Linked DNA regions of Ciceribacter thiooxidans. The protein of the gene in region 1 interacts with the protein of each later gene in a pairwise test. Links are inferred from orthologs where the notes say so. Each region holds a gene or a part of one and is shown in the gene's direction. Other genes may lie near its edges.

What was found.
Region 2: the proteins of groL (region 1) and grpE interact in binary tests that used the Escherichia coli proteins (3 or more experiments, as listed by UniProt). The link is inferred for Ciceribacter thiooxidans from one-to-one orthologs.
Region 3: the proteins of groL (region 1) and H4I97_RS01105 interact in binary tests that used the Escherichia coli proteins (3 or more experiments, as listed by UniProt). The link is inferred for Ciceribacter thiooxidans from one-to-one orthologs.
Region 4: the proteins of groL (region 1) and H4I97_RS06055 interact in binary tests that used the Escherichia coli proteins (3 or more experiments, as listed by UniProt). The link is inferred for Ciceribacter thiooxidans from one-to-one orthologs.

The regions. Positions count from the first base shown.
Region 1 is NZ_CP059896.1:2,717,295-2,725,027, forward strand. The notes cover bases 1,442-4,314. They hold groL (chaperonin GroEL), read left to right. Parts: upstream 1,442-1,994; coding sequence 1,995-3,635; downstream 3,636-4,314. Other genes in these bases: groES (co-chaperone GroES), read left to right, coding at 1,633-1,929. Outside these bases: chrA (chromate efflux transporter), read right to left, coding at 1-837; H4I97_RS13300 (hypothetical protein), read left to right, coding at 1,070-1,411; H4I97_RS13315 (hypothetical protein), read left to right, coding at 4,326-4,769; H4I97_RS13320 (DoxX family protein), read left to right, coding at 4,928-5,371; hisG (ATP phosphoribosyltransferase), read right to left, coding at 5,455-6,153; H4I97_RS13330 (ATP phosphoribosyltransferase regulatory subunit), read right to left, coding at 6,150-7,271; hisS (histidine--tRNA ligase), read right to left, coding at 7,477-7,733.
Region 2 is NZ_CP059896.1:3,171,061-3,178,660, reverse strand. What follows is about bases 2,530-5,269. They hold grpE (nucleotide exchange factor GrpE), read left to right. Parts: upstream 2,530-3,454; coding sequence 3,455-4,084; downstream 4,085-5,269. Other genes in these bases: hpf (ribosome hibernation-promoting factor, HPF/YfiA family), read right to left, coding at 4,684-5,268; ptsN (PTS IIA-like nitrogen regulatory protein PtsN), read right to left, coding at 4,154-4,615; hrcA (heat-inducible transcriptional repressor HrcA), read left to right, coding at 2,530-3,338. Outside these bases: radical SAM family heme chaperone HemW, read right to left, coding at 1-260; rdgB (RdgB/HAM1 family non-canonical purine NTP pyrophosphatase), read right to left, coding at 268-912; H4I97_RS15630 (VOC family protein), read right to left, coding at 923-1,339; rph (ribonuclease PH), read right to left, coding at 1,368-2,084; more of hrcA, read left to right, coding at 2,256-2,529; lptB (LPS export ABC transporter ATP-binding protein), read right to left, coding at 7,187-7,600. UniProt on the Escherichia coli protein: Participates actively in the response to hyperosmotic and heat shock by preventing the aggregation of stress-denatured proteins, in association with DnaK and GrpE. It is the nucleotide exchange factor for DnaK and may function as a thermosensor.
Region 3 is NZ_CP059896.1:241,863-249,559, forward strand. What follows is about bases 1,619-4,455. They hold H4I97_RS01105 (DeoR/GlpR family DNA-binding transcription regulator), read left to right. Parts: upstream 1,619-2,549; coding sequence 2,550-3,362; downstream 3,363-4,455. Other genes in these bases: H4I97_RS01100 (bifunctional rhamnulose-1-phosphate aldolase/short-chain dehydrogenase), read right to left, coding at 1,619-2,345; rhaS (rhamnose ABC transporter substrate-binding protein), read left to right, coding at 3,419-4,414. Also shown: rhaI (L-rhamnose catabolism isomerase), read right to left, coding at 1-57; more of H4I97_RS01100, read right to left, coding at 249-1,618; H4I97_RS01115 (sugar ABC transporter ATP-binding protein), read left to right, coding at 4,591-6,123; H4I97_RS01120 (ABC transporter permease), read left to right, coding at 6,135-7,133; H4I97_RS01125 (ABC transporter permease), read left to right, coding at 7,130-7,697. UniProt on the Escherichia coli protein: Represses ulaG and the ulaABCDEF operon. Two ulaR binding sites have been identified in each promoter.
Region 4 is NZ_CP059896.1:1,290,915-1,298,755, forward strand. What follows is about bases 2,317-5,297. They hold H4I97_RS06055 (ABC transporter ATP-binding protein), read left to right. Parts: upstream 2,317-3,386; coding sequence 3,387-4,208; downstream 4,209-5,297. Other genes in these bases: H4I97_RS06050 (ABC transporter permease), read left to right, coding at 2,317-3,376. Outside these bases: H4I97_RS06030 (NADP-dependent malic enzyme), read right to left, coding at 1-31; H4I97_RS06035 (lipoprotein), read right to left, coding at 134-310; H4I97_RS06040 (TetR/AcrR family transcriptional regulator), read left to right, coding at 495-1,091; H4I97_RS06045 (UDP-2,3-diacylglucosamine diphosphatase), read left to right, coding at 1,180-2,061; more of H4I97_RS06050, read left to right, coding at 2,231-2,316; H4I97_RS06065 (ABC-type transport auxiliary lipoprotein family protein), read left to right, coding at 5,619-6,239; H4I97_RS06070 (apolipoprotein A-IV repeat region-like domain-containing protein), read right to left, coding at 6,323-7,841. UniProt on the Escherichia coli protein: Part of the ABC transporter complex MlaFEDB, which is involved in a phospholipid transport pathway that maintains lipid asymmetry in the outer membrane by retrograde trafficking of phospholipids from the outer membrane to the inner membrane.

The DNA.
Region 1 (7,733 bases):
GTTCAGCCAGTGGTGCGTTCCGACCGCCACCTGCGCGACATAGGCGAGCACGGCATAGGCGCCGCCGAAGGTGACGAGCGCCATCTTCGAGAAGAAGGCGAAGACGTCGGAGAAAGCGCCGCCGAGGACGCCGGTCGAGAGCAGGAGAAGCGGCGCCTGCCAGACCGCGACCCAGAACAGGAGCACGAGCAGGCTTCGGCCCGAGAGAAATCCGCCGGCCGGCATACGGCGTTCCTCCGACATGAGGGCTTCCGTAATGGACGCCGGAACAGCCGGCCCGGCACGTGCGACGAGGAAGCCAGCGAGACCGGCGATCAACACCACCAGCGGAAACGGCACTGAGAACAGGAAAAGGGAGAGGAAAGCCACGAGCGCGACGAGGCGGTGGAAGCGGTTCTTCAACGCCCGGCGGCCGATGCGGATGACTGCCTCGACGACGATCGCCAGCACGGCCGCCTTCAAGCCGAAGAACAGGCCGGCGAGCCAGGTCGTTTCCTGATAGAGCGCGTAGGCAGCCGACAGGCCGACGATCACGGCAAGACCCGGCAGCACGAAGAGAAGGCCGGCGACCATGCCGCCGCGAACCCCGTGCAGCAGCCAGCCGATATAGGTCGCGAGCTGCTGCGCCTCAGGCCCCGGCAGCAGCATGCAATAGTTCAGTGCGTGCAGGAAACGCTCCTCGGAAATCCACCGCTTCTCGTCGACGGCGATGCGGTGCATAAGGCCGATCTGTGCAGCAGGCCCGCCGAAGCTCAGGACGCCGATCGTCGCGAAGGCCGAGACGAGCTCGGAAAATGTCGGCCGCGGCGTTTCCGTCCAATCTGTCGCGGCTTCCAAGCCTTTCCCTCCCCTGTGCACGTCCAACCCGGCGAGCCCCTATCATGCTTCTCCGACAGTTTTGCGAAGACGCGACCGCGGCAGTGGTACGAGTTCCGGCAGACCCTAAGCCATTCTGCGATATGGGCAATGTACGTTCATCCGAAAAATCGAGCGACCCTATTGACCTCAACATTGGTTGAGGTCCGATCCTCCCACGTTGTCAGCAAAACAATATTCAGGACCTGAAAAAATGAACGTCATGACCCTGACCAAGAGCCGCACTTCGATTTTCCGCGTCGACCGCATGACCTGCCCCGCGGATCATCGCCTCGCACTCGAGGATCGACTGGCCATCGTGCACGGCTATTTCGACACCCTGCCCGGCTGCCTCTACAACAAGGTGGCGATTGCCGACGGCGGCGAGACCGTGCACGTCGTCACCATCGTCGAGTGGGAAAGCCAGAAGGCACTTGCCGACGCCAAGGCGAAGGTCACCGAGTTCTACGGTGCGATCGACTTCGACCCGAAGGCCTTCATGGCCGAGCGCGGCATCGTCGCCGAGTTCGGCACCTATGCCGCGCTCGCCATCTGACCTTACAGGAAAAGGCCGGGCTCCCCGCCCGGCTGACCCTTGCCTATTAACTGGTTCAGAAAGCTTTTTCCGAAGCCAAGCCGCTTTTTTCGACGCGGTTCTTGACTCCCCTCGGCGCGCTCCCTAAATCGATCGCGCTAGCACTCACCAAATGCGAGTGCTAATCATATCGATACGGGCGGTTCCCGTCCGTTGATGTCATTTGATCGAGGGATTAGACAATGGCAAACACCAAATTCCGTCCGCTTCATGACCGCGTCGTCGTTCGCCGCGTGGAATCCGAAGAAAAGACCAAGGGCGGGATCATCATTCCCGACACCGCCAAGGAAAAGCCCGCTGAAGGCGAAATCGTCGCCGTCGGCCCCGGCGCCCGCGACGAACACGGCAAGGTCGTTGCGCTCGACGTCAAGGTCGGCGATCGCGTCCTGTTCGGCAAGTGGTCCGGCACCGAAGTCAAGCTCGACGGCGTAGACCTTCTCATCATGAAGGAAGCCGACATCATGGGCATCATCGGCTGATCGGCCGATTCCCTTCCCAGAACATAAACAAATCACCAGTGGGCTGATGCCCGGGAGTTTTGAAAATGGCAGCTAAAGAAATCAAGTTCGGCCGTACTGCGCGCGAAAAGATGCTGCGCGGCGTCGACATCCTCGCCGATGCAGTGAAGGTTACCCTCGGTCCGAAGGGCCGCAACGTCATCATCGACAAGTCCTTCGGCGCTCCGCGCATCACCAAGGACGGCGTTTCGGTCGCCAAGGAAATCGAACTCGAAGACAAGTTCGAGAACATGGGCGCCCAGATGGTCCGCGAAGTCGCTTCGAAGACCAACGACATCGCCGGTGACGGCACCACCACGGCAACCGTTCTCGCCCAGGCCATCGTTCGCGAAGGCGCCAAGGCCGTTGCCGCCGGCATGAACCCGATGGATCTGAAGCGCGGCATCGACCTCGCCGTCGCCGAAGTCGTAAAGGATCTCCAGGCCAAGGCCAAGAAGATCAACACCTCCGAAGAAGTCGCCCAGGTCGGTACCATTTCCGCCAACGGCGAACGCCAGATCGGTCTCGACATTGCCGAAGCAATGCAGAAGGTCGGCAATGAAGGCGTGATCACGGTCGAAGAAGCCAAGACCGCCGAAACCGAACTCGAAGTCGTCGAAGGCATGCAGTTCGACCGCGGCTACCTGTCGCCCTACTTCGTCACCAATCCGGAAAAGATGATCGCCGACCTCGAAGACGCTTACATTCTCCTGCACGAGAAGAAGCTCTCGAACCTCCAGGCGATGCTCCCGGTTCTCGAAGCCGTCGTCCAGACCGGCAAGCCGCTCGTCATCATCGCTGAAGACGTCGAAGGCGAAGCTCTCGCCACCCTCGTCGTCAACAAGCTGCGTGGCGGCCTGAAGATTGCTGCCGTCAAGGCTCCGGGCTTCGGCGATCGCCGCAAGGCCATGCTCGAAGACATCGCGATCCTCACCGGCGGTACGGTCATTTCCGAAGACCTCGGCATCAAGCTCGAGAACGTCACCCTCGACATGCTCGGCCGCGCCAAGAAGGTTTCGATCTCCAAGGAAAACACCACGATCGTCGACGGTGCCGGCCAGAAGTCCGACATCGAAGGCCGCGTCGGCCAGATCAAGGCCCAGATCGAGGAAACCACCTCCGACTACGACCGCGAGAAGCTGCAGGAACGCCTTGCCAAGCTCGCTGGCGGCGTTGCCGTCATCCGCGTCGGCGGCTCGACGGAAGTCGAAGTGAAGGAAAAGAAGGACCGCATCGACGACGCGCTCAACGCGACGCGCGCTGCTGTTCAGGAAGGCATCGTGCCCGGCGGTGGCGTGGCTCTGCTGCGTTCGTCCGCGAAGATCACGGTCAAGGGTGTCAACCAGGACCAGGAAGCCGGCATCAGCATCGTTCGCCGCGCTCTGCAGGCTCCGGCCCGCCAGATCGCCGAGAACGCCGGTGACGAAGCCTCCATCGTGGTCGGCAAGATCCTCGAAAAGGACAACGACAACTACGGCTACAACGCCCAGACCGGCGAATATGGCGACATGATCGCCATGGGTATCGTCGACCCGGTCAAGGTCGTTCGTACCGCCCTGCAGGACGCAGCCTCGGTTGCCGGTCTGCTGGTCACCACCGAAGCCATGATCGCCGAACTGCCGAAGAAGGATGCTCCGGCCGGCATGCCGGGCGGCATGGGCGGCATGGGCGGCATGGACATGATGTGATCGGCATAGCCGATTACAATCAGCGTCCATAAAGCCGCCCATCACCAAAAGTGCTTCAGGCCGTCAAGCGGCCTGAAGAGGCGGCATGGACATGATGTGATCCATCCCCTCATCGGGATTGACGAAAGGGCGGCCTTCGGGTCGCCCTTTTGCGTTTGGCGAATCACCGCCGGGACGGGCTCAACGAGCCTTTGGCGACCGGGTGAAGCACCTCCCCCTCACCCTCCCGACCGGTTTTGCTTGAAGAAGTGCCCCGCCCAAGCGCGCGCCCTTCTCGCCTCTTTTGATGTTTGTCCGCAAAAAAGTCACCCGGGGGGCGCTGAGATTGAAGATTCCATTTGCGGACATTCTGCAAAATTTATATCGCTTTGGTAAGAACTGTCTCATCACGGGACAGTTTCGCCGCTTCCCTACTTCGGCTTTACTGTTCACCTTTGGACAGATTCCCCGGAGAACCTGCGCCGAGCGGAGTGGGGTACGCGGCTCCGGTTTCGATATTGCCTGCCATTAAGAAAGAGATAATATACACCACGGATTCGCCGGACGCATTAGTTCCGGACGTCTCCGTTCTGGTGCCATGGACGGGTGCGGTGATCTGCCGGTCCCGACCGACGCGTAGCTTAAACCACACCGACCGAAACTGAATCCGAGAACGGCTATCCGCTATCGGCTTCGACCTTGGGGAATGCCTTGTTTAAGATTGCCAGAACCACCCTCGCTGCACATCCCATGCGGCCCTTGCCGGCAGACGGCGACGATGCCCACGACCTGTCGCGGTTCACCGTTTCGGAATCCTGGACGGGAGACTTGGCCAACGGGATCATCCGGCTCGGAGAATGTGCGACGCTTCTCCATGGCCTCGACGGCCCGGAATGCGGTCTTCTCAACATGACGCGCTGCTACGACGCCCACGACCGGGCGCTCGTGCTCGACCTCTTCGAGCAGGCGGCGACCGCGTCCTCGAGTTTCTGCTATTCGACAACGATCGTCTCCGAGCGGGAATACCGGCAGCCGGTTTTCTGCATCGCCGAGACGAAGGGGCTCGAAGGCGGCGTCGCGGGCAGCATCTGCGGTGTCTTCATGTTCCCGCGGTTCCGGCTGGCACCGGCGCTGCCCTCCATCGCCTACGCCTGAGGAGGGAAGCGGCGACCGGCCGTGGCTTTGGTTGTTTTCTATTCTTGAACGAACAGTCAAGAATTGTGCATCTATTCGTAACAGTGGAGGCATGAGAGAACGTTTGCGAAATCGTTATTGACCGCCTGCATGCAGGCACTCGCCAACAGGAGCCTTCCATGTCAAACGCCAACAACCTGGCCATCCTTCTCGGCCGCGTTCTCTTGTCCTTCATCTTCATCTATTCCGGCTTCGGCAAGCTCGCCGATCCGAGCGCCACGGCCGGCATGATCACCGGGGCCGGCCTGCCTGCTGCCACCGCGCTCGCCTATCTCGCCGGCGCTTTCGAATTCGTCGCCGGCCTTGCCGTCCTCGTCGGCTACCAGACCCGGATCGCCGGCTGGCTGCTCGCCGCCTTCTGCGTCTTCACCGGCGTCGTCTTCCACGGCTCGGCGATCAACGTTCCGGATTTCCCGGCCGCCGCCAACGGCTGGCTGACGGTCCTCAACCAGATCATGATGATGAAGAACATCACGCTTGCAGGTGCCTACATCGTGCTCGCCACCTTCGGCCCGGGCGCCTACTCGCTCGACGCCCGCCGCGGCGCCTACGCGATCGCCTGATACGTCAAGCACCCTGCCCCGAACGACGAGAACCCGCCGGAGCGATCCGGCGGGTTCTTTGTAGTTTGACTGGCCGAAGACGATCAGCCGAGCGCGGCGCGGACCGCCGAAACGATCTCGCCGAGCCGGGGATTGCGCTCGTGTTCCGGCTTTCTGGCGCGGACGAGACAAGCCTCGGATTTCAGGATCACGCCGTCGGAGAGGATCTTCAGGTGGTTGGCGCGCAGCGTCGAACCCGTCGAGGTGATGTCGACGATGATATCGGCCTGGCCGGCGGCGGGAGCCCCTTCCGTCGCGCCGAGGCTTTCGACGATGCGGTAGAGCTGGATGCCGTGCTGGCTCGAGAAGAACTGCTGCGTCAGCCGCCAGTATTTCGTCGCGATGGTGAGCCGCCGGCCGTGGCGGGTGCGAAAATCGGCGGCGACGTCTCCGAGGTCGGCCATGCTGTCGACGTCGAGCCAGATTTCAGGCACGGCGACGACGACATCGGCATGGCCGAAGCCCAAGCGGGCGCAGATCTCGACGCGCTTGTCGGCTTCCGCCAGACCCTCGCGGATCAAGTCCTCGCCGGTGATGCCGAAGTCGACGGTTCCGGCGCCGATCTCGCGGGAAATCTCCGAGGCCGAGAGGAAGGCGATCTCGACGTCGTCCAAGCCTTCGACACGGCCGCGATAGGACCGGTCGTTGCCGACGGCGACGATCTTCATGCCGGCCTTCTCGAAGATCGCCGAGGCGTCGTCCTTCATCCGGCCCTTGGAGGGGAGTGCGATGGTGATTGTCATTTGGAAACCCTCGCCGCCTCGATCCGGTCGAGCCACAGCGAGAAGCCGACGGCCGGGATATGGCTTTCCGCACCGAGCAGCGTCAGCAGCCGGTCGAAGCGACCGCCGCCGGCGAGCACGGCCGGCGAACCCTCGGCGGCGATCTCGAAGACGAGGCCGGTATAGTAGTCGAGCGGGCGCCCGAAGGCGGCGCGGTAGGTGATCTTCGTCAGGTCGAGCCCGGCGTCAGCAAGCGAGGCGACCCGTTCGTCGAAGCGCGACAGCGCCGGCCCGAGCGACAACCCCGCCGCATCGGCGAAACCGGCGAGCGCGCCGGAGGCCTCCGAAAGCGGCAGTTCGAGCGACAGGAATTCACGCAGCAGCAGCAGTGCGGCGACGTCGAGCCGCGTCTCGGCGAGCGCCAGCTTCTCGTTGAGCCGCGCGGCGATCTCGACCGGCGAGCGGCTGGCATTGGTGGAATAGCCGGTCGCCTGCATGGTGGTGTCGATATGGGCGATCAGTGCCGCCTCGTCGCCGTTCGCCACAAGGTCCGCGACCACGGGATCGAGACCCTGCACATGGTTGGGGCTCGCAAGCTTGCGCAACAGCTGCTCGATCTGCTCGCTGTTGCCGAAGGCGTGGATCAGCCGCTTCTGCCAGCCACCGGGCAGGCCGAGCGCCTTGACCACCGCCTCGAACACCGCCTGGTCACCGAGCACGACCGCAAGGCCTCGCTGCGGCAGAAGGCGGGCGAGCACGCCCCAGGCATCGCCGATCGCACGGGCATCGGCGCGAGCGATCGCGGTATCGCCGAGGTCTTCGATGCCGGCCTGGTAGAATTCGTTGCCGCCCTCGCGGCGCTGGCGGAAGACTTCGCCGAGATAGGCATAGCGCTTCGGCGTGCCGGTCGCCGTCTCGATGTGGCGGAGACAGACGGGAATGGTGAATTCCGGCCGGAGGCAGAGGCTCGTGCCCCGCTCGTTCTCGGTCAGGAAGATACGCCGGCGAAGGTCCTCGCCGGCCATGTCGAGAAAGGGCTCGGCCGGCTGGATGACCGGCGTGTCGACCCGCACCGTGCCGCGGCCGGCGAACTCGTCAAGGATGTCGGCGGCGAAGTCCGGCATGTTGATCAGGGGCATGGGCTCGCTCCCACAGTAGAGGAAAAAGACCCCCTCTGGGCTGCCGCCCATCTCCCCCACAAGGGGGGAGAGGACTCTGGGAAGATGCCTGCTCCCCCGGCCCGGCTCGGCGGGGAGGTCATCCCCGAGGCCAACGGCACGCGCCGACCAGCCCCCTCCCCCTTGTGGGGAGGGTTGGGGAGGGGAAAATCGGCACGCACAGCCATCAGATACCCTTCGCCCGCCGGCGGTCCTCCGCCTGGGCCTCGAGGATTTCCCGGACCTTGGCGACGAGGTCGGCTTCCGGCACGACATCCTGCGCCACGCGGGCCTCGCGCCATTCGGCATTGTCGGTGATCTCGCCGGAGAGGCGCTTGCCCTCGATCAGGTCCTTGATCTGCACGACGCCTTGCGCCCGCTCGTCGCCGCCCTGGATGATGGCAATAGGGGCGCCGCGGCGGTCGGCATATTTCAGCTGGTTGC
Region 2 (7,600 bases), 450 kb from region 1 along the record:
ACGGTCTCCGGCTCCATGAGGGACGGTGTGCCGCCGCCGAGGAAGATGCTGGTGACGGTCTTCGGGCCGCTGAGACGGCGCATGGTCTCCATTTCCCGCAGGAAGGCCGCGACGAAGCGCGGCTGGTCCACGGGCTGGTGGCGTACATGGCTGTTGAAGTCGCAGTAAGGGCACTTCGCCGCGCAGAACGGCCAGTGGACATAGACACCGAAGCCGGGTTCACCCGTATCGGGAAGAAGGAACGGTGTGGCGTCCGACATACCGGCGTCAGGCCTCCAGGCAGGTTTCGACGAAGAGCTTGAAGGCGCGGGCGCGATGGGACAGAGCATTTGCCTGTCCGGGCTTCCAGCCGTGTTTTTCCTGTGCCGTCATCTCGCCGAAAGTCCTGTCGTGCCCGACCGGCTGGAAGACCGGATCGTAGCCGAAACCGGATGTGCCGCGCGGCGGCCAGACGACGGTCCCTTCGACCTCGCCGCGGAACGTCTCAGTGTGGCCGTCGGGCCAGGCGAGGCAGAGCACGCTGACGAAACGAGCCGTCCGCCTTTCCGGTACGGTTGCGTCGCGGTCCTGCAGCGCCTTTTCGACCTTCTCCATCGCCATCTGGAAATCGCGAGTGCCGTCTTCGCGTTCCGCCCAGTTCGCCGTGTAGACGCCGGGAGCCCCGTCGAGGGCGTCGATCACCAGACCGGAATCGTCGGAAAGGGCCGGCATACCGGAGGCCTTAGCCGAAGCGAGCGCCTTGATGGCTGCGTTTTCCTCGAAGGTGGTCCCGGTCTCATCCGGCTCTTCGAACTTGAGGTCGGCCGCCGATTTCGCGGAGAACCCGAGTGGGCCGATGAGATCGGCAATCTCGGCGATCTTGCCGGCGTTGTGACTGGCAACGACGATGGTTTTGGTGTCGAGTTTGCGCATGCGGCTGGTCCTATTCGAGATTCCAGAGACGAGGCTCCGCACATTCCAGGCTGTTGCCGGCCGGATCGCGGAAATAGATCGACCGGGCGCCGTTCGGCCAGTGGAAGTCGGCCTCGATCGCTACGCCACCCGCCCGGAGCCGGGCAATGACGGTATCCATCTTCTCACGCGGGACCCGGAAGCAAGCGTGCCCCGGACCGGTCGCGCCGTGCGGCGGTACGGGAAGGGCATCGGCCGGCGCTGGATGCGCAGTCGCCGAAGGATCGAAGATCAGCAGGATGCCTGCGCCGCACCGAAAAAAGACGTGCCGTCCTTCTTGCCGGATCACGACGTCCAGCCCGAGCACGCGGCCGTAGAAATCCTCGGCCGCCTCGAGGTCGGAGACGTAGAGCGCCGTTTCCAGAATACCTTCGAGCTCGGTGGACATAGTCTGCTCCCGTGCCTTGCGGCAGCAATCAGAGGATCGCCTGCTTCTGCAGGGTCACCAGTTCCCCGATGCCGTCGCGCGCAAGCCGCATCAGCGTCAGGAACTCGTCCTCGGTGAAGGGGGTGCCTTCCGCCGTGCCCTGAATTTCCACGATCGCGCCGCTTCCGGTCATGACGAAATTGGCGTCGGTTTCGGCAGCCGAGTCTTCGAGATAATCGAGGTCGATGACCGGCTGCGTTGCGAAGACACCACAGGAGATCGCTGCGACATGGTCCTTGAGCACCCTGTCGACCTTGACCATGTTGCGTGCTTCCATCCATTTCAGGCAGTCGTGCAGCGCGATCCAGCCGCCGGTGATGGAGGCGGTGCGGGTGCCGCCGTCCGCCTGGATGACGTCACAGTCGATGGTGATCTGGCGTTCACCAAGCGCTTCCAGGTCAACGACGGCGCGAAGCGAGCGGCCGATCAAGCGCTGGATTTCCTGGGTTCGTCCGCCCTGCTTGCCGGCGGCGGCCTCCCGCTTCATGCGCTCTCCGGTGGCCCGCGGCAGCATGCCGTATTCGGCCGTGACCCAGCCCTTGCCGCTGTTGCGCAGCCACGGCGGCGTCTTGTCCTCGAGGCTCGCCGTGCAGAGCACGTGAGTGTCCCCGAACTTCACGAGACAGGAACCTTCCGCATGCTTCGAGAAATTGCGCTCGAACGAAATCTTGCGCATCTGGTCGGTTTTTCTGCCTGACGGCCGCATTGGCTTCTCCTTGAAACTTTCTATGGCCTTCTACGGTTGAGCGTCGCGATTTGCAAAGAAAAACCGGCCTTTCGCCTCTCGCAGGGTAGGGATTTTCCCGTTTGTGATCGGCCTGCAAGTGACTATATTCGCCTAGAGCATTGTTCGAACAGGGTTTGCATCGTAACCGTCATGGCGAATACTCCGGTCAAAGAGATATCTTCCGCGCTGGACGACCGTTCGCGTGAGATTTTCCGGCGCATCGTCGAAAGCTATCTCGAATCGGGAGAACCGCTCGGTTCGCGCAACCTGTCGCGTCTCCTACCTATGTCTCTGTCTCCCGCTTCCGTGCGCAACGTCATGAGCGATCTCGAGGATCTCGGGCTCATATACGCGCCGCATATCAGCGCCGGCCGGATGCCGACACAACAAGGCCTGCGTTTCTTCGTCGACGCATTCATGCAGGTCGGCAATCTGTCGGAGAGTGAACGCAAGAGCATTGAACGGCAGATCCGCCCGCAGGATGCGGATCAGCCGCTGGAAAACTTGCTGACCGACGCGAGTCGCATGCTTTCGGGCTTGTCCCGCGGGGCGGGACTGGTGATCGCCGCCAAGAGTGACCAGATCCTGAGGCACGTCGAATTCATCCGGCTGGAGCCCACGAAGGCGCTGGCGGTGCTGGTCGGCGAACACAATCAGGTCGAAAATCGCATCATTGATCTGCCGGCCGGCGTGACGGCATCGCAACTGACCGAAGCAGCCAACTTCATCAATGCCAATCTTGCCGGTCAGACGCTCCCCGAACTGCGAGGCCAGCTCGTCACGTTGAAGGAACAGGTCGCCGGTGAGCTCGATGCACTTTCCCAGGACCTGGTCGAGCGTGGTCTTGCGGTTTGGTCCGGTGGGGCGGAGGCCGAAAAGCCGACACGGCTTATCGTCCGCGGCCGGGCCAATTTGCTCGAAGGGGTCGCGGGCGCCGAGGATATCGACCGGCTGCGTCTCCTTTTCGATGATCTGGAACGCAAGGAAAGTCTGATCGAAATCCTTAATCTCGCGGAGAGCGGCCCCGGCGTCCGGATATTCATCGGCTCGGAAAACAAGCTTTTCTCGCTGTCCGGCTCCTCGCTGATCGTGGCGCCTTACCGCGACAGCGACGAGCGGATCGTCGGCGCCGTCGGCGTCATTGGCCCGACGCGCCTCAACTACTCCCGCATCGTTCCCATGGTCGACTACACCGCGCAGCTGATGGCACGGCTCTCGCGCTCCAATCGTTAGGCTCGCTTATGAGACAATCACGGTTCGGTGGCGATATCGCACCGGAGCCTTGATTTTTCGACCTCAAACCCTGATATCGGGCACGAATTCCAAACGACATTCAATCGGAGAACGTCATGACCGACGAAACCAAGAAAAACGGACCTGACGCCACCGTCGCTGAAAGCCAGATCGACGAGCAGCGGAACGGGGAAGCCGAAGCAACGAAGGCGGAAGTCGATCCTCTCGAGACACTGAAGGCAGAGAATGCAGAATTGCGTGATCGCTTCCTGCGTCTTGCGGCCGAGATGGACAACTTGCGTCGCCGCACCGAGCGTGACGTGAAGGATGCCAAGTCCTATGCGGTGACGGGTTTCGCCCGGGACATGCTGGCGGTTTCGGACAACCTGCGCAGGGCTCTGGAGGCCGTCTCGGAGGAAGCACGCGCGTCCGCCGACGCCGGCCTGGCTGCGCTCATCGAAGGTGTGGAGATGACGGAACGCGGCATGCTCTCGACGCTCGAACGGCACGGTGTCCGCAAGATCGAGCCGCAGGGCCAGAAGTTCGATCCGAACTTCCACCAGGCCATGTTTGAAATTCCCAACGCCGAGGTTCCGAACAACACGGTGGTACAGGTGGTGCAGGCGGGCTTTACGATCGGCGATCGCGTTCTTCGCCCGGCCATGGTCGGCGTTGCGAAGGGTGGGCAGAAGACGGAAGCCCAGCCGGAGGCCAATGCCGCATCGGCTGGCGAAAAGGACGCCTGATTCTTCTTCTATCTTTGCCGAAAAGATGGGCGTCAGCGGAAGCGCGGCGCCCTTTTTTGTGGGTGGACGTCAGGCTGCGTTCGCCTGTTCCTCGTTCAGGAAAGCGTAAATTGCAGAGGCGGATTCGGTCGCGCGGAGCTTAGCGACCAGGTCCTGGTCGCGCAGGACGCGCGCGATCCTCGAGAGCGCCTTCAAATGGTCCGCACCTGCGCCTTCCGGGGCCAGCAACAGGAACACGAGGTCGACAGGCTGGTCATCAAGCGCTTCGAAGTCGACAGGCGTCTCCAGCCGCGCGAAAACGCCGGTGATGTTCTTGATGCTGTTCAGCTTTCCATGCGGGATCGCGATGCCGTTACCGACACCGGTGGAGCCGAGGCGTTCCCGCTGCAGGATGACGTCGAAGATTTCCCGTTCGGGGATGTTCGTGAGTTTTGAGGCTTTCGCGGCGAGCTCCTGAAGCAGCTGCTTCTTTGAGTTTACCCTCAGGGCGGGAACGACTGCGTCTTGTTGCAGCAAATCTGCCAAGGCCATTTCAAAATCCTTCATGCCGCCGAATCAAAGGGGAAGGAAACGGCGTGGACCGCCGTTTCCGGTTTGGCTCAGCCTTTGATGTTGGCGGAGTCGATCCATCCGATATTACCGTCGTTGCGACGGTAGACGATGTTGATCTGGTCGCTGCCGGGGTTGCGGAACAAGAGTACAGGTTCGTCCGTCATGTCGAGGGCCATGACTGCACTCGCAACCGACATGGTCCGCAGTTGCTTTGTGCTTTCCGCCACGATCGTGGGTGCGTAATCCTCGGGAAGCTCCTCATGCTCGTCGGATACGGCATCCATCACGGTATAGGCGACCTCGACGGGCGTGCCGGCACCGTTGTTCGGATGGCGATCCTTGAGCTTCCGCTTGTATCGGCGCAGCCGCTTGTCAATGCGGTCGGTGGCAATGTCGAAGGAAATCAGCGGGTCATTTGCGGAGCCGGTGGCGTGCAGGTTGACGCCGGAGTCGAGGTGGAGCAGGCAGTCGGCGACGAAAGGTGCGGCTGCGGCCGCCGATTTCGTTACCGTGATCTGGCCGGAATACCCGCCGTCGAAATATTTGGTTACCGTCTCCGTGATCCGTTCTTCAATCCGTTGCCGGAAGGCTTCACCGATTTCCATATGTTTGCCGGATACGCGCACACTCATGGAGTTTCCCTTCTTATTGTGATTTGCGGGTATCAGTTTACGTCAACCGCCGTCTGCATCCAAGCTCTTCACACAGCAATGTCGCCCGCTCGGGCTGTCGCTGGACGGAGGTTGGGGATAACTCGGGGTCGTCTCCTTTGCCAGTCGGGGCGGGCTTCTAGACAAGCTTTGGACGAGAGTCAACGGCCTGCTAACCGATTCTTAACAAACGGCAGACGGTGCGCTCAGCCTGTGGACACCTTCGCCATTGCGCGTTTCTCGCGCCTCCGTTGTACCGACGAGGGAATGTTCATCGCCTCCCGGTACTTGGCCACCGTACGCCGCGCAAGGTCGATGCCGCCATCCTTCAGCGCACTGACGATGTCGTCATCCGAGAGGATCGCTTCCGGGCTCTCCTGCGTGATCAGTGTGCGGATCCTGTTCCGTACCGCTTCTGCCGAATGACTGTCGCCGCCCTCGGCCGAAGCTATGGAAACGGTGAAGAAGTATTTCAGCTCGAAAAGGCCGCGCGGGGTCAGCATGTACTTGTTGGAGGTGACGCGGCTGACCGTGGATTCATGCATCTTGATCGCATCCGCCACCGTACGCAGGTTGAGCGGACGGAGATGATCGACCCCGTGGCGCAGAAACGCATCCTGCTGACGGACGATCTCGCTGGCGACCTTGAGAATGGTGCGGGCGCGTTGGTCGAGGCTGCGGGTAAGCCAGCTGGCATTCTGCAGGCACTCGGCAAGGAAGGCCTGATCTGCGTTGTTCGTGTCGCGGCCTTTTGTCACCCGGGTATAGTAGCTCTGGTTGACGAGAACTCGTGGAAGGACATCAGGGTTGAGTTCCACCGCCCAGCCGCCATCAGATGCCGGACGGACGACAATGTCGGGGACGACTGCCTCGCTCAAATTCGTCTCGAACCCACTTGCCGGCTTCGGATTCAGGCCGCGGATCTCCGAAAGCATGTCGATCAGATCTTCTTCGTCGACTCCGCAGAGCTTTTTCAGGCTCGCGAAGTCACGCTTGGCGAGAAGCTCGAGATTGTCGATCAGCGTCGCCATCGCGGGATCGAAGCGGTCACGTTGTTTCAGCTGAATTGCGAGGCATTCGCTCAATGAACGGGCAAATATGCCGGGAGGATCGAGGGTCTGCAAAATCCCGATCACATGTTCCAAACGCTTGGGCGCCCCCCGAAGCGTTCCGCAACCTCCTGAAGATCGGCGCGCAGATAGCCCGCTTCGTCGAGCTGGTCCGTGAGGGCGAACGCGATCATCCGATCGGCCGCGTCGGGAAAGGCGAAGGGAATCTGTTGGCTCAGATGATCGCGTAAGGTTACCTGGCCGGCGACGAAGTCGTCCAGGTCGTATCCTTCGCCGGGGTCCGTCCCGGCGCCCGGCATCGACTTCCACTGCCCCAAAAGCTCAGGCGCGTCGGCACGGGCCGAGACGCCTTCGTCGACAAATGCGCTGTCGAAATTGGAGTCAAGGCTTTCTTCGAGTGCAGAGCCCTTGGCGTTTTCGTACCAGTCGCTTTCCGGCGCGCCTGCGCCTGCGCCTGCGCCGGCCGTCGTTTCCTGCGCGGCAAGTGCCTCCTCGCCCCGCGGGCTTTCCGACCCGTTGTCGCCGTCTTCCGAAGCGAAATCGAGGAGTGGGTTCTTTTCGACCTCCTGGGCGATGAACTGGACGAGTTCGAGGTGGTTCATTTGCAGCAGCTGGATGGACTGCATCAGCTGAGGCGTCATGACCAGGGTTTGGCTCTGGCGTAGATGTAGATTGGCCGACAAAGCCATGATGAACGCGAAACTCCCCCGAAATTCACCCGCTCAGACCGTCAAACGTCGCGGAGAAACTTCAACTGGCCCAAAAATTGCTTTTTTATCTGGTTTGGTCAAGCCGGACGATGGGGGAATCGTCTCGTGGAGGTGTCGGCCTCAGAGACTGAACTTGTCGCCGAGATAAAGTCGCCGGACATCGGGATTGTTGACGATGTCATTGGCACGTCCGTGGGTCAGGACCTCGCCGGCGTGGATGATGTAGGCTCGGTCGATCAGACCGAGCGTCTCGCGCACGTTGTGATCGGTGATCAATACGCCGATCCCGCGCGCCGTCAGGTGGCGCACGAGGTTTTGAATGTCCGACACCGAAATCGGGTCGACGCCCGCGAAGGGCTCGTCGAGCAGCATGAACGTCGGGTCGGTCGCAAGGGCGCGGGCGATTTCCAGGCGACGCCGCTCGCCGCCGGACAAGGCGACGGCAGCAGATTTGCGCAACTTCTCGATGTGGAACTCATAGAGCAGTTCATCGAGTTTGGCTTCCCGCTTGTCGCGGTTCGGTTCATGAACCTC
Region 3 (7,697 bases), 2.5 Mb from region 1 along the record:
CGCGCGCTTTTCGTTTTCGGCCGCGATGACGTCGGCGGCGATTATCTGATCGGTCATGGTTTTCCTCCCAAAGGTATTCCCCCTCTGTCACTTCGTGACATCTCCCCCACAAGGGGGAGACTTAACTCACGGTTGTCGATGCCTTTTGCACCAAGCAAAGTCATCGTGGTTACGCTCGGTCAACTGCTGTTCTTCTCCCCCCTTGTGGGGGAGATGCCCGGCAGGGCAGACGGGGTGCTAAAGCTTGCTCAGCGCGTGAAGCTCTGGGCGTTGCCGGCATCGACATTGATGATGTTGCCGGTCGACTTGGCCGAGAGATCGGAGGCGAGGAAGTAGATCGCTTCCGCGATGTCTTCCGGGAAGACATTGAGCTTCAGCATCGAGCGCTTGCGGTAGTGCTCCTCCAGATCGGTGACCTCGATCTTCGAGGACGCCGCCCGCTGTTCGCGCCATTCGCCGTTCCAGATCTTCGAGCCGCGCAGCACGGCATCGGGGTTGACTGTGTTGACGCGGATGCCGGCGTCAGCGCCTTCCAGCGCCAGGCAGCGGGCGAGATGGATCTCGGCGGCCTTGGCGGTGCAATAGGCGGATGCGTTCGGCGAGGAGGCAAGGCCGTTCTTCGAGGCGACGAAGACGATATTGCCGCCGATCGCCTGACGGCGGAACAGGCGGAAAGCCTCGCGGGAGACGAGGAAATAGCCGGTCGCCAGGATGTCGATGTTCTTGTTCCACATTTGAAGCGTGGTGTCCTCGACCGGGGCCGAAGAGGCGATGCCGGCATTGGAGACGAGAATGTCGACGCCGCCGAATTCGACGCAGGCTTCCGCGAATGTCGAGGTGACGGCTTCTTCCTTTGTCACGTCGAGCGTGACGGAACGAACGCTGTCGCCGCCGTAGCGCTTGGAGAAGTCGGCCATCGTGTCCGAGAGCGCGCCGGTGTCGATGTCGGCGAGCACCACGCAGGCGCCTTCGGACATCAGCCGCTCGGCCGTCGCCCGGCCAATGCCGCCGGCGCCGCCGGTGACGAAGGCGACGCGACCGGCCAGCGATTTCGGCTTGGGCATGCGCTGGAGCTTGGCTTCCTCGAGCAGCCAGTATTCGATGTCGAAAGCTTCCTGTTCGGGCAGGCCCTGATATTCGGAAACCGTCGAGGCGCCCTTCATGACGTTGATGGCGTTGACGTAGAATTCGCCGGCGATGCGGGCGGTCGCCTTGTCCTTGGCGAAGGACAGCATGCCGACGCCCGGAACCAGGAAGATGACCGGGTTCGGATCGCGCATGGCAGGCGAGTTGGCGTGCTTGCAGGCCTCGTAATAGCGCGTGTAGTCGGCGCGGTAGTCCTCGAGCGCCTTGTCGAGGCCGGCGATCACGGCGTCGGCATCGGGCTTGGCCGGATCGAAATCGACGATCAGCGGACGGATCTTGGTGCGCAGGAAGTGGTCGGGGCAGGAGGTGCCGAGCGAACCCAGCGGCTTCAGATCCTTCGAATTGACGAATTCAAGCACGGCGGCCTGGTCGTCGAAATGACCGAGCTTGCGTTCGGCCTTGCCGATCCGGCCACGGATTTCCGGCATCAGCTTGGCTGCGATCGCGCGGCGTTCGGCTTCCGGCAGGCTCTTGGCCACCGCGCCGCCGAAGATCGTCTTGCCCTCGGTTTCCTTGGCGAACCACTCGATCGCCTTGTTGATGATCTCGAGCGTTAGCAGGTAGCATTCCTTGGCGTCGTTCGCCCAGGTGAACAGGCCGTGACTTTCGAGCACGACGCCCTTGGCGGTCGGGTTTGCCTTCACGAAGGCTTCGAGGTCGAGACCGAGCTGGAAGCCTGGACGGCGCCAGGGTAGCCAGCCGATGTCGGCACCGAAGATCTTCTGCGTCAGTTCCTTGGAGTTCTTCGAAGCGGCGATCGCGATAATCGCATCCGGATGCATGTGGTCGACATGGGTGAACGGCACGAAGCCGTGCAGGGGCGTGTCGATCGAGGCGGCGCGCGGGTTCAGGTTGAAGGTGCAATGCGGCAGGAAGCCGACCATGCGGTCCTCGTCTTCGACGCCCTTGTAGAGCGTCTTCAGCGCCTCGAGCTTGTCCATGTAGAGGGTGGCGAAGCCGTCGAGCTTGATGGTGCCGACGTCGCCGCCGGAACCCTTGACCCACATGACGCGAACCTTTCCGCCGGTCAGCGGATCGGTTTCGAGCACTTTCGCGGAGGTGTTGCCGCCGCCGTAATTGGTGATGCGCTTGTCAGCGCCCAAGAGATTGGACCGGTAGAGCAGCTTGCCGGGCTCGTCGAGCTCCGCCGCACGAGCATCATCCCAACGATTATCGAGAAGGCGGGTTTGGCCCGTCATCGCTTCCTCCCTGTGCGTGTCGATTCATGGGTAACCCGACCGGGGACCCATCTCCTTCTGGTGGACGGTATCGCGCATCCGTTCGATGCTTGTCAATCAATTTCGATCACAAACGTTCATTGTGCGACGCAACATTATCTTTTTTGATCGTTTGTGATTGACAGCGTAAACGCAATCCGAATAAATCACGCTCAGGAGGAGCCCATGCACGAACGCGAACGTCATCGCATCATACTAAGCGCGATCCAGGAAAAGCCGGTCATCACCGTGCAGGATATCGCCGAGCTGACCGAGGCTTCCGAAGCCACGATCCGCCGCGACATCGCAGCGCTTCATGTGCAGGGAAAGCTCCGCCGGGTCCGCGGCGGCGCGGAGGCGGTGCATCCGCCGCAGCTCGGAAATCTCGCCGCGCGACCGTTCCGCGTTTCGGAATCGGTCAATATCGACAAGAAACGCGCAATTGCGCGTGCCGCCGTCGATCTTTGCGAGGAAGGCGACTCGATCATCATCAACGGGGGCACGACGACCTTCCAGATGGTGCATTTCATGTCGGCGCGCCGCCTGCAGGTCATGACCAATTCATTCGCCATCGCCGAGCATTTGGTCAAGCATTCGAAGTGCACGGTCTCGGTGCCGGGCGGGGCGATCTATCGCGACCAGAGCCTGATCCTGTCGCCCTTCGAAAACGATGCGATCCGCAATTTCTACGCGCGGCGCATCTTCATCGGCGCGCAGGGCATCAATGCGCTCGGCGTAATGGAGTCCGATGCGCTGGTTATCCAGAGCGAACAGAAGTTGGTCCGCCAGGCCGAGGAACTGATCATCATGGTCGATTCCAGCAAGTTCTCGAAGCGCTCGAGCTTGATTCTCTGCCCGCTCGACAACGTCTCGACGATCATTACCGACGACAAGATTCCGGACGAGGCGGCCGCCATGGTCACCGACGCCGGCATAAGGCTCATTACGGTCAAGCCGATGGCTTCGACTGAGAAGGAGGATACCACGTCGGTCGCGTGATGTGATCCGGCCGCGTGGGAGGAGTTCAAGCAGTCTCAACCTGGGAGGAAAACACAATGAAACTGTCGAAGACACTGCTCGCCGGCGTGGCGATCGCCATAGCTGCCATGACGTCCGCGGCAAATGCCGCCGACATGAAGATCGCACTTGTGGTCAAATCACTTGGCAACGGCTTCTTCGAGGCGGCCAACAAGGGTGCACAGGAAGCGGCCAAGGAACTCGGCGGCGTCGAGGTGATTTACACCGGCCCGACGACGACGACGGCCGAAGGCCAGATTGAAGTGATCAATTCCTTGATTGCCCAGGGCGTCGATGCGATCGCAATTTCCGCCAACGATCCGGACGCCGTCGTTCCGGCGCTGAAGAAGGCGCAGCAGCGCGGCATCAAGGTCATTTCCTGGGATTCGGGTGTCGCTCCGGAAGGCCGGATCATGCACCTCAATCCGTCGTCCAACGAACTGATCGGCAAGATGTGCCTGCAGCTCGCGGCCAACCATCTCGAAGGCGGCAAGGGCGACTTCGCCATCCTGTCGGCCACCACCACCTCGACCAACCAGAACATCTGGATCGAGGAAATGAAGAAGCAGCTCAAGGATTTCCCGGGCCTCAACCTCGCCACGACCGTCTATGGTGACGACCTGGCCGACAAGAGCTACCGCGAAGCCAACGGCCTCCTGTCGTCCTCGCCGAACGTCAAGGTTATCGTCGCTCCGACGACCGTCGGCGTTCTCGCCGCCTCGCAGGCTGTCAAGGATGCCGGCAAGATCGGTCAGGTCTACGTGACCGGTCTCGGCCTGCCGTCGGAAATGGCCGGTGCCATCAAGTCCGGCGCGACCAAGGAATTCGCGATCTGGAACCCGATCGACCTCGGTTACTCCGCCACACAGATCGCCTATCATCTGGTGAAGGGTGACACCGACGGTGCTCCGGGCGCGGAAATCGAAGCCGGCCGCATGGGCAAGATCAAGGTCGGCGACAACGGCGAAGCGGCGATGGCCGATCCGTTCGTCTACAATTCGTCCAACATCGACGAGTTCTCGAAGATCTTCTGATCCTGCATTTCCGAGTTCGGGGGCCGTTGCCCCTCACCCTAGCCCTCTCCCCGCACGCGGGGAGAGGGGACGTGCCCCGATGATAGGATGACGCCGTGTGGCTTGCGTCCTTCGCCCCGCTTGCGGGGAGAAGGTGCCGGCAGGCGGATGAGGGGTCTACAGGACCTGAAAAGACCATGACCGTTCAAGCCAAACCTCTCGACACCGCGCCGCTGGCCGCCGACACGCCGATTCTCGAAATGCGTGGCATTTCTCAGATCTTTCCGGGGGTGAAGGCGCTCGATGGGGTGAACATCGCGCTCTATCCCGGCAAGGTGACGGCGCTGATCGGGGAAAACGGCGCCGGCAAGTCGACGCTCGTCAAGATCCTGACCGGTATCTACCGTCCGAACGAGGGCGAGATCCTGATCGACGGCAAGCCGGTCGCATTTGCCAATGCGCAAGACGCGATCGATGCCGGTGTCACTGCGATTCATCAGGAGACAGTCCTTTTCGACGAGTTGACCGTCGGCGAGAACATCTTTCTCGGCCACGCACCACGGACCCGGTTCGGGCTGATCGACTGGAAGACCATCAATCAGCGCGCCCGACAGCTGCTGGCCGATCTCGAAAGCACGATCGATCCGACGATCAAGCTGAAGGACCTGTCGATCGCCCAGCGCCATCTGGTCGCGATCGCACGTGCCCTTTCGGTCGAGGCCCGGATCGTCATCATGGACGAGCCGACCGCTGCGCTCTCGCGCAAGGAGATCGACGATCTCTTCCGCATCGTCGAGACCCTGAAGAGGCAGGGGAAGGCGATCCTCTTCATCAGCCACAAGTTCGACGAGGTCTACGAGATCGCTGAAAACTACGCGGTCTTCCGCGACGGCAAGATGGTGGGAGCGGGTATCCTCAAGACTACGCCGCAGGATGAAATCGTCCGCCTGATGGTCGGTCGTGACGTTGATGACGTGTTTCCGAAGAGCCCGGTGCAGATCGGGCCAACAGTGCTGACCGTCGATCGCTACAGCCACGACACCGAATTTCGCGACATTTCCTTCGATCTTCGCAAGGGGGAAATTCTCGGCGTCTATGGCCTCATCGGCGCCGGCCGCTCCGAACTCTGTCAGTCCCTCTTCGGCATCACGAAACCGGCCTCCGGGCGCCTGCTGCTCGACGGCCGCGAGATCGTGATCCGGTCGCCAGCGGACGCGATCGCCGCAGGCATCGTCTACGTACCGGAAGAGCGCGGCCGCCACGGCCTTGCGCTCGAAATGCCGATCTACCAGAACATGTCGCTGCCCTCGCTGGCGCGTACCTCGGTCAGGGGTTTCCTGAAGGCTGCCAACGAATTCTCGCTCGTCCGCCGATACGCCGAGAGACTGGACCTGCGTGCCGCGGCCCTTTCCGTTCCTGCGGGAACGCTTTCCGGCGGCAACCAGCAGAAGGTCGTCATCGGCAAGTGGCTCGCCACCCGGCCGAAGGTGATCATTCTCGACGAACCGACCAAAGGCATCGATATCGGCTCGAAGGCGGCCGTGCACGGCTTCATCTCGGAACTCGCCGGTGAAGGACTTTCCATCATCATGATCTCGTCCGAACTGCCGGAGATTCTCGGCATGTCGGATCGGGTCATGGTCATGCGCGAAGGCCTCCAGGCCGGAATTTTCGAACGCGAAGGGCTTACCGCAGAGACGCTCGTGCGTGCGGCGACGGGCAATGCGTAAGGACAATTGACATGCAACGCATCTTCAAGAACCGCGAAGTTCTCCTGGCGCTGATCATCGCTGTGATGGTCGCGGGCTTCGCAATGCGGGCCAACGGGTTTGCCTCTGCCGGCAACCTCGCCAACATCTTCAACGACACCTCGATCCTGATCATTCTGGCGCTCGGCCAGATGACCGTCATCCTCACCAAGTCGATCGACCTGTCGGTGGCGGCCAATCTCGCCTTCACGGGCATGGCGGTCGCGATGCTCGACGCCGGCCATCCCGGTCTGCCGCTTGCTCTCCTCATCGTTCTGGCGGTGGTCATCGGCGCCGGGCTCGGTGCGATCAATGGATTCCTCGTCTGGTTGCTTCAGATTCCGCCGATCGTGGTGACGCTCGGAACGCTGACCATCTATCGCGGCATGGCTTTCGTCCTGTCCGGCGGAAGCTGGGTCAATGCCCACCAGATGACCCCCGATTTTCTGAACCTGCCCCGCCTGCCGGTGCTCGGCATGCCGATCCTGTCCTGGATTGCGATCGCCGTCGTTCTGCTGATCTGGTTCATGCTGACGCGGACGCCTTTCGGCCGCTCGACCTATGCGGCAGGCGGCAATCCGACCGCTGCCGTCTATGCGGGCATCGATATCGGCCGCGCCCGCTTCTTCGCCTTCGTCCTTTCCGGTGCGCTGGCGGGTCTCTCCGGTTATCTGTGGGTCTCTCGTTATGCGGTTGCCTATGTCGACATCGCTGCTGGGTTCGAACTCGACAGCGTTGCCGCCAATGTGATCGGCGGCGTGTCGATCGCCGGCGGCATCGGCACGGTCGTCGGCACGGTTCTCGGGGCGCTCTTCCTCGGCGTCATCAAGAATGCGCTGCCAGTCATCGGCGTGTCCCCATTTGCACAGATGGCGATATCGGGCATCGTCATCGTACTTGCCGTCGTCTTCAATGCCCGTGCCGAGCGCAAGAAGGGCCGTATCATCCTGCGGGATCGAGCCGCTAAGGAAACGAAAGAGGTGACAGCATGACCGCGCCGTCTGCAGATGTCGCTACCAGACGTGTCATTCCCGATCGCCTCGGCACCCCGCTGAAGCGGTTGGCGGGAAGCTGGGAAGTGCTGCTCTTCGGTGTGGCGGTGGCGATCTTCGTCGCGAACTCGCTTGCCTCGCCCTACTTCCTCGATGCGTGGAATCTCTCCGACGCGACCTTCAACTTCACCGAGAAGGCAATGATCGCCTTCGCAATGGCACTGCTCGTCATTGCCGGCGAGATCGATCTCTCGGTGGCCGCGATCATCGCGCTCGCATCGACCGCCATGGGAGCGGCGGCCCAGATGGGTGTCGCGGCGCCCGGACTGGTCGTGATCGGCATCGGCACCGGGCTCGTCTGCGGCATCTTCAACGGGCTGCTCGTCGCCGGAATCGGACTGCCGTCGATCGTCGTCACGATCGGCACTATGAGCCTTTTCCGTGGGATCTCCTACATCGTTCTGGGAGACCAAGCCTACGGGAAGTATCCGGCCGACTTCGCCTATTTCGGTCAGGGCTATGTCTTTTGGGTCTTCTCGTTCGAGTTCGTACTCTTCCTCGTGC
Region 4 (7,841 bases), 1.4 Mb from region 1 along the record:
GTTGCGGCTTCGTCTTGTCCTGAGAATTCATCGTGCCCACTAACATATGTCTCTAAAGTCGAGACTCCTGAATACACGAAAAGTCCTCGGGGGAAGTATCTTCGGACGCTCTCCGGCACCTCTCCGTCGCTTCTCAGACGCCCGGCGTGAAAAGCGGCGGAAGCGAGGTGGCGTGCACGCCGTATTTCAAGGTGGTGCACTTGCCGTCGGCCGTCTGCTGGCAGGCGTCGGCCTTGTCGATCGAGCCGGTAGTCTGTGAGCAACCGGCGAGGGCCGCGGCGACGAGCGTGGCGAGGACGATCTTTTTCATGTTCTTGGCTCCTGAGGGCGGTCATCGCGGGGATCCGCGCGCCGTTGAATGAACTTACAAGTCTTATATTGAACATGAGTGTTCAAATTTCAACGGCAATGCGGTAGAAAGATCGAGATGAATTGACGCAGCCGGAATTCCTGCAATTTTACGGGAGCCGGAGTGCGTCGAAAGGAAATGCGCCTTGAGTATCAGAACCCGGATCCGCGACGCGGCGATCTGTCTCTTTGCCAGGAAGGGTGGTGATCGGGTCACCATCAGCGAGCTGGCGGACGAGGCCGGTGTCGCGCGCGGCACGGTCTACAACACGATCCCCGATCCCGGTGCCCTCTTCGAGGACATCGCCGGTGACCTCGCGCGGGAGATGCAGGAACGGGTGGTGGCGAGCATGGCCGGGCTCACCGATCCCGCCTTGCGATTGTCCTGCGGGGTTCGGCTTTTCATTCGCCGCGCCCATGAGGAACCGCACTGGGGCCGGTTCCTCGTCCGTTTCAGTCTCACCAACAGGGCGCTGCAGGGATTGCTCACCAGTTCCTCGACAGAGGACATCCTCAAGGGCGTGGAGCAGGGCCGCTACATCGTACCGCGGGAACAGGTCACCTCGGTGGTGGCAATGATCGGTGGTACGACGCTTGCGGCCATGCTTCTCGTCCAGGAGGGACACAGGGCCTGGCGGGAGGCCGGCAGTGAGGCTGCCGAGTTGCTGCTGGTGGCGCTCGGGGTGGACCGCCAGGAGGCGAGGGCCGTTGCAACGCAGAAGCTGCCGCCGCTTTCCGACTGAATGATCCGTGGTCGCGGCGATCCCCGCGCATGTCATCAAGCTGAAACAAGACTCTGGTTTTAGAGGCTGAGAACGCCAATACCAGAGGATGACCCTCGTGAGTGCACACGCGGATACCCGCCACTTCAGGACGCTCTTCATTTCGGACGTGCATCTCGGTTCGAAGGCCGCGAAGGCGGATTTCCTGATCGACTTCCTGCGCTATCACGAGGCCGAGACGATCGTACTCGTGGGCGATATCGTCGACGGATGGCGGCTGAAGCGCAGCTGGTACTGGCCGCAGGACTGCAATGACGTGGTGCAGAAGCTGCTGCGCAAGGCCCGCAAGGGGACGCGGATCATCTACATCCCCGGCAACCACGACGAATTCCTGCGCGGCTTCCCCGGCAGCCATTTCGGCGGAATCGAGGTGGCGGAGCGCATCATCCACGAGGCGGCGGATGGCAAGAAATACCTGGTTCTCCATGGTGACGAGTTCGACGTCGTGGTGCGCAACGCCCGTCTTCTCGCCTATCTCGGCGACTGGGCATACGACACGGCGATCGCGCTGAACGTTTTGCTGGCGGCCGTACGTCGCCGTCTCGGCATGCCTTACTGGTCGTTTTCCGCCTGGGCGAAACTCCAGGTGAAGCAGGCGGTGAACTTCATCGGCGAATTCCAGAACGTCGTCGTCGAGGAGGCGCGCCGCAACGGAGTCGACGGCGTGATCTGCGGCCATATCCACCATGCTGTGATGGAAGAAATCGATGGCATCCGTTACATCAACACCGGAGACTGGGTGGAAAGCTGCACGGCGATTGCCGAGCATCACGATGGCCGTTTCGAACTCATTTCCTGGAATCAGCCGATCCAGTCACCGAAGGCCAAGGGAATAACCCAGGCGACGAGCCCGCTGACGGTCCCGATCCGGGTGGCAAAGCCCGCCGAAACGGACGCCGAAGCGGCTCTGGTGCCCTCGACCGGCGCCTGACTGGCCTGAATATCCGACAAAGATGTGGTTTCGGGGCTACGCAGGCTGCCAAACTCCGCAACATGGATTCCAATGACGGCACGTACCGTTATACTGCCGGCTCATCTGGTGTAAGCCCGTTGCAGTTGCGAATCGTCGCGCGAGAAACTCAGCCTGTGAGAAACCTCTGATCTTGAAGGATCATTCAGGAACCGCTGCAATCGAAGAAGGCAGCCTGCCGGACGGCGGGCGGCGGCTGATGCTGTCTGGCACCTGGCGCAACAATACGATCGCCGATGTGTTGCCAAGCATCGAGCGCCTGGGCTCCGACGGAGGTGCGCCGGTCGAACTCGATCTCTCGGGCATCGACGGGATGGACACCGCGGGCGCCTGGCTCGTCCGGCGCATCGTCACCGGTCGCGAGGCCAGCGGCAGCACGGTCAGTCTGACGGGTGGCACGGCCGGCATGCAGGAGCTCATCCGGGCGCTGCCCGAGACGGTCGAAGCCCCGCATCACGACGACAAGAAGGAAGCGCTGTTCATCCGGGTCTTCGGGCCTGTCGGTGTTATGATGGCGCATCTCTGGCAGGATACCGTGGCGATGATGTACGTCCTCGGCTCGGCGGTGCGTGGCGCACAGATGAAGCTCGGCCGCGGCTCGGGCGTGTCGCCGGCTTCCGTGGTCAACCAGCTCGACCACATGGGGGTACGGGCCGTTCCGATCATCGTGTTGATGTCCTTTCTGATCGGCGCCATCATCGCCCAGCAGGGGGCGTTTCAGCTGCGCTATTTCGGGGCCGAGATTTTCGTGGTCGACCTTGTCGGTATTCTGCAGCTGCGCGAGATCGGCGTGCTCTTGACGGCGATCATGATCGCCGGCCGTTCGGGAAGTGCAATCACCGCCGAAATCGGCTCGATGAAGATGCGGGAAGAGATAGACGCACTGAAGGTCATCGGTCTCAATCCGGTGGGCGTCCTCGTCTTTCCGCGGCTGGTCGCGCTGGTTGTCGCGCTGCCGCTTCTGACCGTCGTCGCCAATTTTGCGGCGCTCTATGGCGCGGCTCTCGTCGCCTGGGGCTATTCCGGAATCACCTTCGACGTGTTCACGACCCGGCTCAACGAGGCGATCGATTATTCGACTCTCGCCTCCGGCATGATCAAGGCGCCGTTCATGGCGCTGATCATCGGCATCGTCTCGGCGGTCGAGGGCATGAAAGTCGGCGGCAGCGCCGAGTCGCTCGGTCGCCACGTCACGACATCCGTCGTGAAGTCGATCTTCGTCGTCATCCTCGTGGACGGGCTCTTCGCCATGTTCTACGCCGCAATCGACTTCTGACGGGGGCACGATGAACGAAGCCTCCGCAGCACCGGCAACGCAGGAGAGGGAAACGGTCCTGTCGGTCCGCGGCCTTACCGTCGGCTTCGGCGACAACATCGTCCTCGACAATCTCGATCTCGACGTCTATCGCGGCGAAATCCTCGGATTTGTCGGGGCCTCCGGCGTGGGCAAGTCGGTTCTTATGCGCACCGTGCTGCGGCTGCTGCCGCGGCGCGCCGGCAGCATCCGCATTCTCGGCGCCGACTACGACAGGGTCAGCGAAACGGAACGGATGAACCTCGACACCCGTCTCGGCGTGCTCTTCCAGCACGGCGCGCTGTTCTCGGCGCTCACCGTCAAGGAGAACATCCAGCTTCCGATGCGCGAATATCTCGACCTGCCGCAGTGGCTGATGGACGAGCTCGCCTATCTCAAGATCAGTCTGGTCGGCCTCGATCGCGATGCCGCCGACAAGTATCCCTCCGAGCTTTCCGGCGGGATGACCAAGCGCGCGGCACTGGCCCGCGCCCTGGCGCTCGATCCCGACCTCGTCTTCCTCGACGAGCCGACCTCCGGCCTCGACCCGATCGGGGCGGCGGAGTTCGATGAACTGATCGCCCAGCTTCGCGATACGCTGGGGCTCACCGTCTACATGGTGACGCACGACCTCGACAGTCTGTTTTCTGTGTGCGACCGCATCGCGGTGCTCGGGCAGAAGCGGGTCTTGGTCGAGGGAACGTTAGACGATATGCTCGCCTGCGACGACGAATGGGTGAAAACCTATTTCAGGGGCAAGCGGGCTCGATCCATCCCACGGCCGGGACATTCCGGCGACAATCCGGTGAAGTGACAGGTCTCCATGGAAACCAGAGCCAATTACGCAATCGTCGGTTTTTTCACGGTTTTCGTCATCGCCGCCGCATTCGGATTCGTCTACTGGATGGCCGAATACGGCAGGGGTGGTCCGGTTGCCGCGCTGACGATCAAGATACCGGGGTCCGCCAATGGTCTGAGCATCGGCTCGCCGGTGCGCTTCAACGGCATTGCTGTCGGCACGGTGCGCAGCCTTGTGATCGACCAGGACGACCCGAAGTTCTCGATCGCCAACACCGAGGTCCAGGCGGACGCGCCGGTGACGCAATCGACCAAGGCCGTTCTCGAAATCCAGGGCCTCACGGGAGCGGCCTATATCGAGCTCTCGGGACCGAAGCGGGCGGCGAGAACATCCTGCAGCGGGAGCTTTCGACCGGCGAACCGGCGGTGCTGGTGGCGGAGCAGTCGAGCGTGACCAACCTGCTCTCGACGGCGGACAAGATCCTGAAGCGCGCCGACGACGCGATCGGACAGTTCCAGGGCTTCGTCAACGATGCTCGCGGGCCTCTCACCAACACGATCAAGAATGCCGAGACCTTCTCCAAGTCGCTCGCCGACAATGCGGACGGCATCGACAAGTTCCTGAAGAGCGTGAGCGCCCTCTCGGATTCGGTATCGGGTCTCTCCGGACGGCTCGATTCCACACTCGCGGCCGCGGAGGACCTGTTCCGGGCACTGAATTCGGAAAAGATCGACAGGATTCTCGCCAATACGGAGAAGTTCACCGGCAGCCTCGCCGAGACGGCCGACAAGGTCGGGCCGGCGATCGACAGCTTCAAGGAGACCGCCGAGACCTTCCAGAAGTTCGGGGTCTCCGCCGAGGAGACGCTCGCCCACGTGCGCGAGCTCGTCGAGGCCGTCGACAGGCAGAAGGTTTCCAAGGTGGTGGACGACGTATCCGTCGCCTCAGCGGATGCACGTGCCGCCGTCGCCAACTTCCAACAGTTCAGCGAAAAGATCACCGCCCGCCAGCCGGACATCGACCAGGCGATCACCGATTTCACGCAGCTCGGAAACAAGCTCAACAACGCCTCTGACCAGCTCGACGGCATTCTGAAGAAGGTCGACGCCTTCCTCGGCTCGGGCGAGGCGGACTCGCTGAGCGTCGAGGCGCGCAAGACGCTGGTTTCCATCCGCAACGCGGCGGACAACCTGAACACCCGGATCGGGCCGATTGCGGACAATTTCGCGCGCTTCTCGAACACCGGGCTTCGCGATATCCAGGCGCTCGTCGACGATACGCGCCAGACCGTTCGCGGGCTCGACGACGCAATCAACAACTTCGACAAGAACCCGCAGAGGTTGCTTTTCGGCGGGGAAACGGTCAAGCAATACGACGGGCGGACTCGGCGCTGACGGTCCGGAGGCCGGAAGGGACAAGGTGGGCATGGGAGAATCGGAATTCGATTTGCGCAGACGGCGCCTCCTGTGGGGCGTGGCGCTTCTGCCTCTGATGGGGGCGGGGCTCGCCGGCTGTGGAACGGCGCCGGCGAAAAACGACACGTTCGATCTCACGGTGGCGGCCAACGTCGAGACGAAGGCGCAGGCGAAGAAGCGCCAGATCCTGATTGCCGATCCTTCCGCCCTGAAGGCTCTGGACAGCGAACAGATCATGGTCCGGGTCTCGCCTTCCGAGATCCAGTATCTCGCCAAATCGCAGTGGAGCGACAGGCTGCCGCGCATGGTTCAGTCGAAACTCGTCGAGGCCTTCGAGAATACCGGCCGGATCGGCGGCGTCGGCAAGCCGGGGCAGGGGCTCGCGATCGACTATCAGCTCGTCAGCGATATCCGCGCCTTCGAGATCGACACGACCGGCAGCGACCGCGCGGTGGTCGAGATTTCCCTGAAGCTGGTTGATGATCGCAACGGCACGGTCAGGGCGCAGAGGGTGTTTTCCGCCAGTGCTCCTGCTGTGGGGGCGTCGAGTACGTCCTATGTCCGCGCGCTCGACCGCGCCTTTGCCGTCGTCACCGGCGAGATGGTCACCTGGACGCTGACGCTGCTCTGATCCTTGCGTTCTGTCTCAACGAAAAAGCCCCGGAACGGCAATCACCGTTCCGGGGCTCTTCTTTTGTCGCGTCCTCGTGCCGCTCAGCCGAAACGGCCGGCGGCGTGGGCGAGCATCGTGTAGACCTTGCCGGTATCCGAGGTCAGGTAGGATTGCGTCACCGTCTTGTCGCGATCGGTGCGGGCGACGTCTGCGAGCAGCTTCTCGAAATCGGCGATGTAGCGGTCGACGGCGACGCGGAATTCCGGCTCGCGGTCGTACTTGCGCTTGATCTCGTCGAAGGTCTGCTGCCCCTTCAGCGTATAGAGCCGACGGGTGAAGACGTCGCGCTCGCCGCGCTGGTAGCGCCGCCACAGTTCCACCGAGGCGTCGTGGTCGATCGCACGAGCGATGTCGACCGAAAGCGAGTTCAGCGATTCCACCATGTGGCGCGGATTGCGGCTATCGGCGGCCCGCGGGGCAGGCTCGGTCGCCTTGGGCTGGGCGGAACGGGCCTGCGCAGCGTTCGGCTCCTGTTCGTCGCGCGAGGCGCCACGAAGCAGGTCGCTGATCCAGCCGCCAGTCTCTTGTCGTGCCGGCGTCGTCGACACGGCGGCCTTCTGCTCGAGCCCGAAGCTGCCACGAAGGGCCGGGGTCTCGACCGGCCGGGCCGGTACCGGCTGCGGGCCGGGAACCACGGCGGGAGCCGGAGCGACGGCCTTCCGCGGCGGTTCGGCAGGACGGGTCTCAACCGGCTTGCGGGCGACGGGTTCGGCGATCTCCAACTGTTGCGTGGAGCGACCGACGAGCTGCGAAATATCCTGCAGCGCCTTGATCTGTTCGGCGACCGCGCGGCGCATCGCAGCCGCGCTTTCCTTGGCTTCTTCCGGAAGATCGAAGGCACCGCGCTTCAGCTCGCCGCGGGTCGCATCGAGTTCCTTGCGGATCTCCTGGGCCGAACGACGGATCTCGTCGGTGGCGCCGGAGAAGCGGCCAACCGCATCCTCGACCGCCTCGCGCATGACTTCCCGCAGGTGGTTGGCGGCGCCGTCGGACTTGCGGCCGGCTTCGCCGAGCAACCGCTCGACATCTCCGAGCGAGGCGGAGAGGCCGCCGCGCAGGCGATCGGCAAGCGCGCCGGAGCGCTGCTCGGCCTCCGACAGCGTCTTCTCGATCGACCTGTTGGCCTCCTCGCCGGCCGAAAGCAGCGCATCGCGCATGTTTGTGGCGGTCGACTGGGCCCGCTTTTCGGTGTCGGACAGGATCTTGCCGACGTCGACAAAGGAGGACTGGATGCTCTGACGCAGATTGCCTGCAACCTGGCCGGAGCGCTGTTCGGCGCGCTCGAAGGCGGACTCGACCATGGAGCCGAGGCCACGCATCGTCGTCTCGATCTCTTCCGAACGCTTGACCAGACCGACTGCGAGGTCGCGCAGCGACTGCTGGCGTTCCTCCAGTGTGCCGACGAGGTTCGACTGCGCCGCACCGAGAAGCTCGGAGGCCTGGCTCAGCACCTTGGAGTGCTCACCGAAGCGGCCAACGATCGAAGAGACCTGCGACAAGGTCTGGTCGGAGACGGAGGCGAGCTTTTCGAGCTTGCCTTCGAGAAGGCGGCCCGAGGTC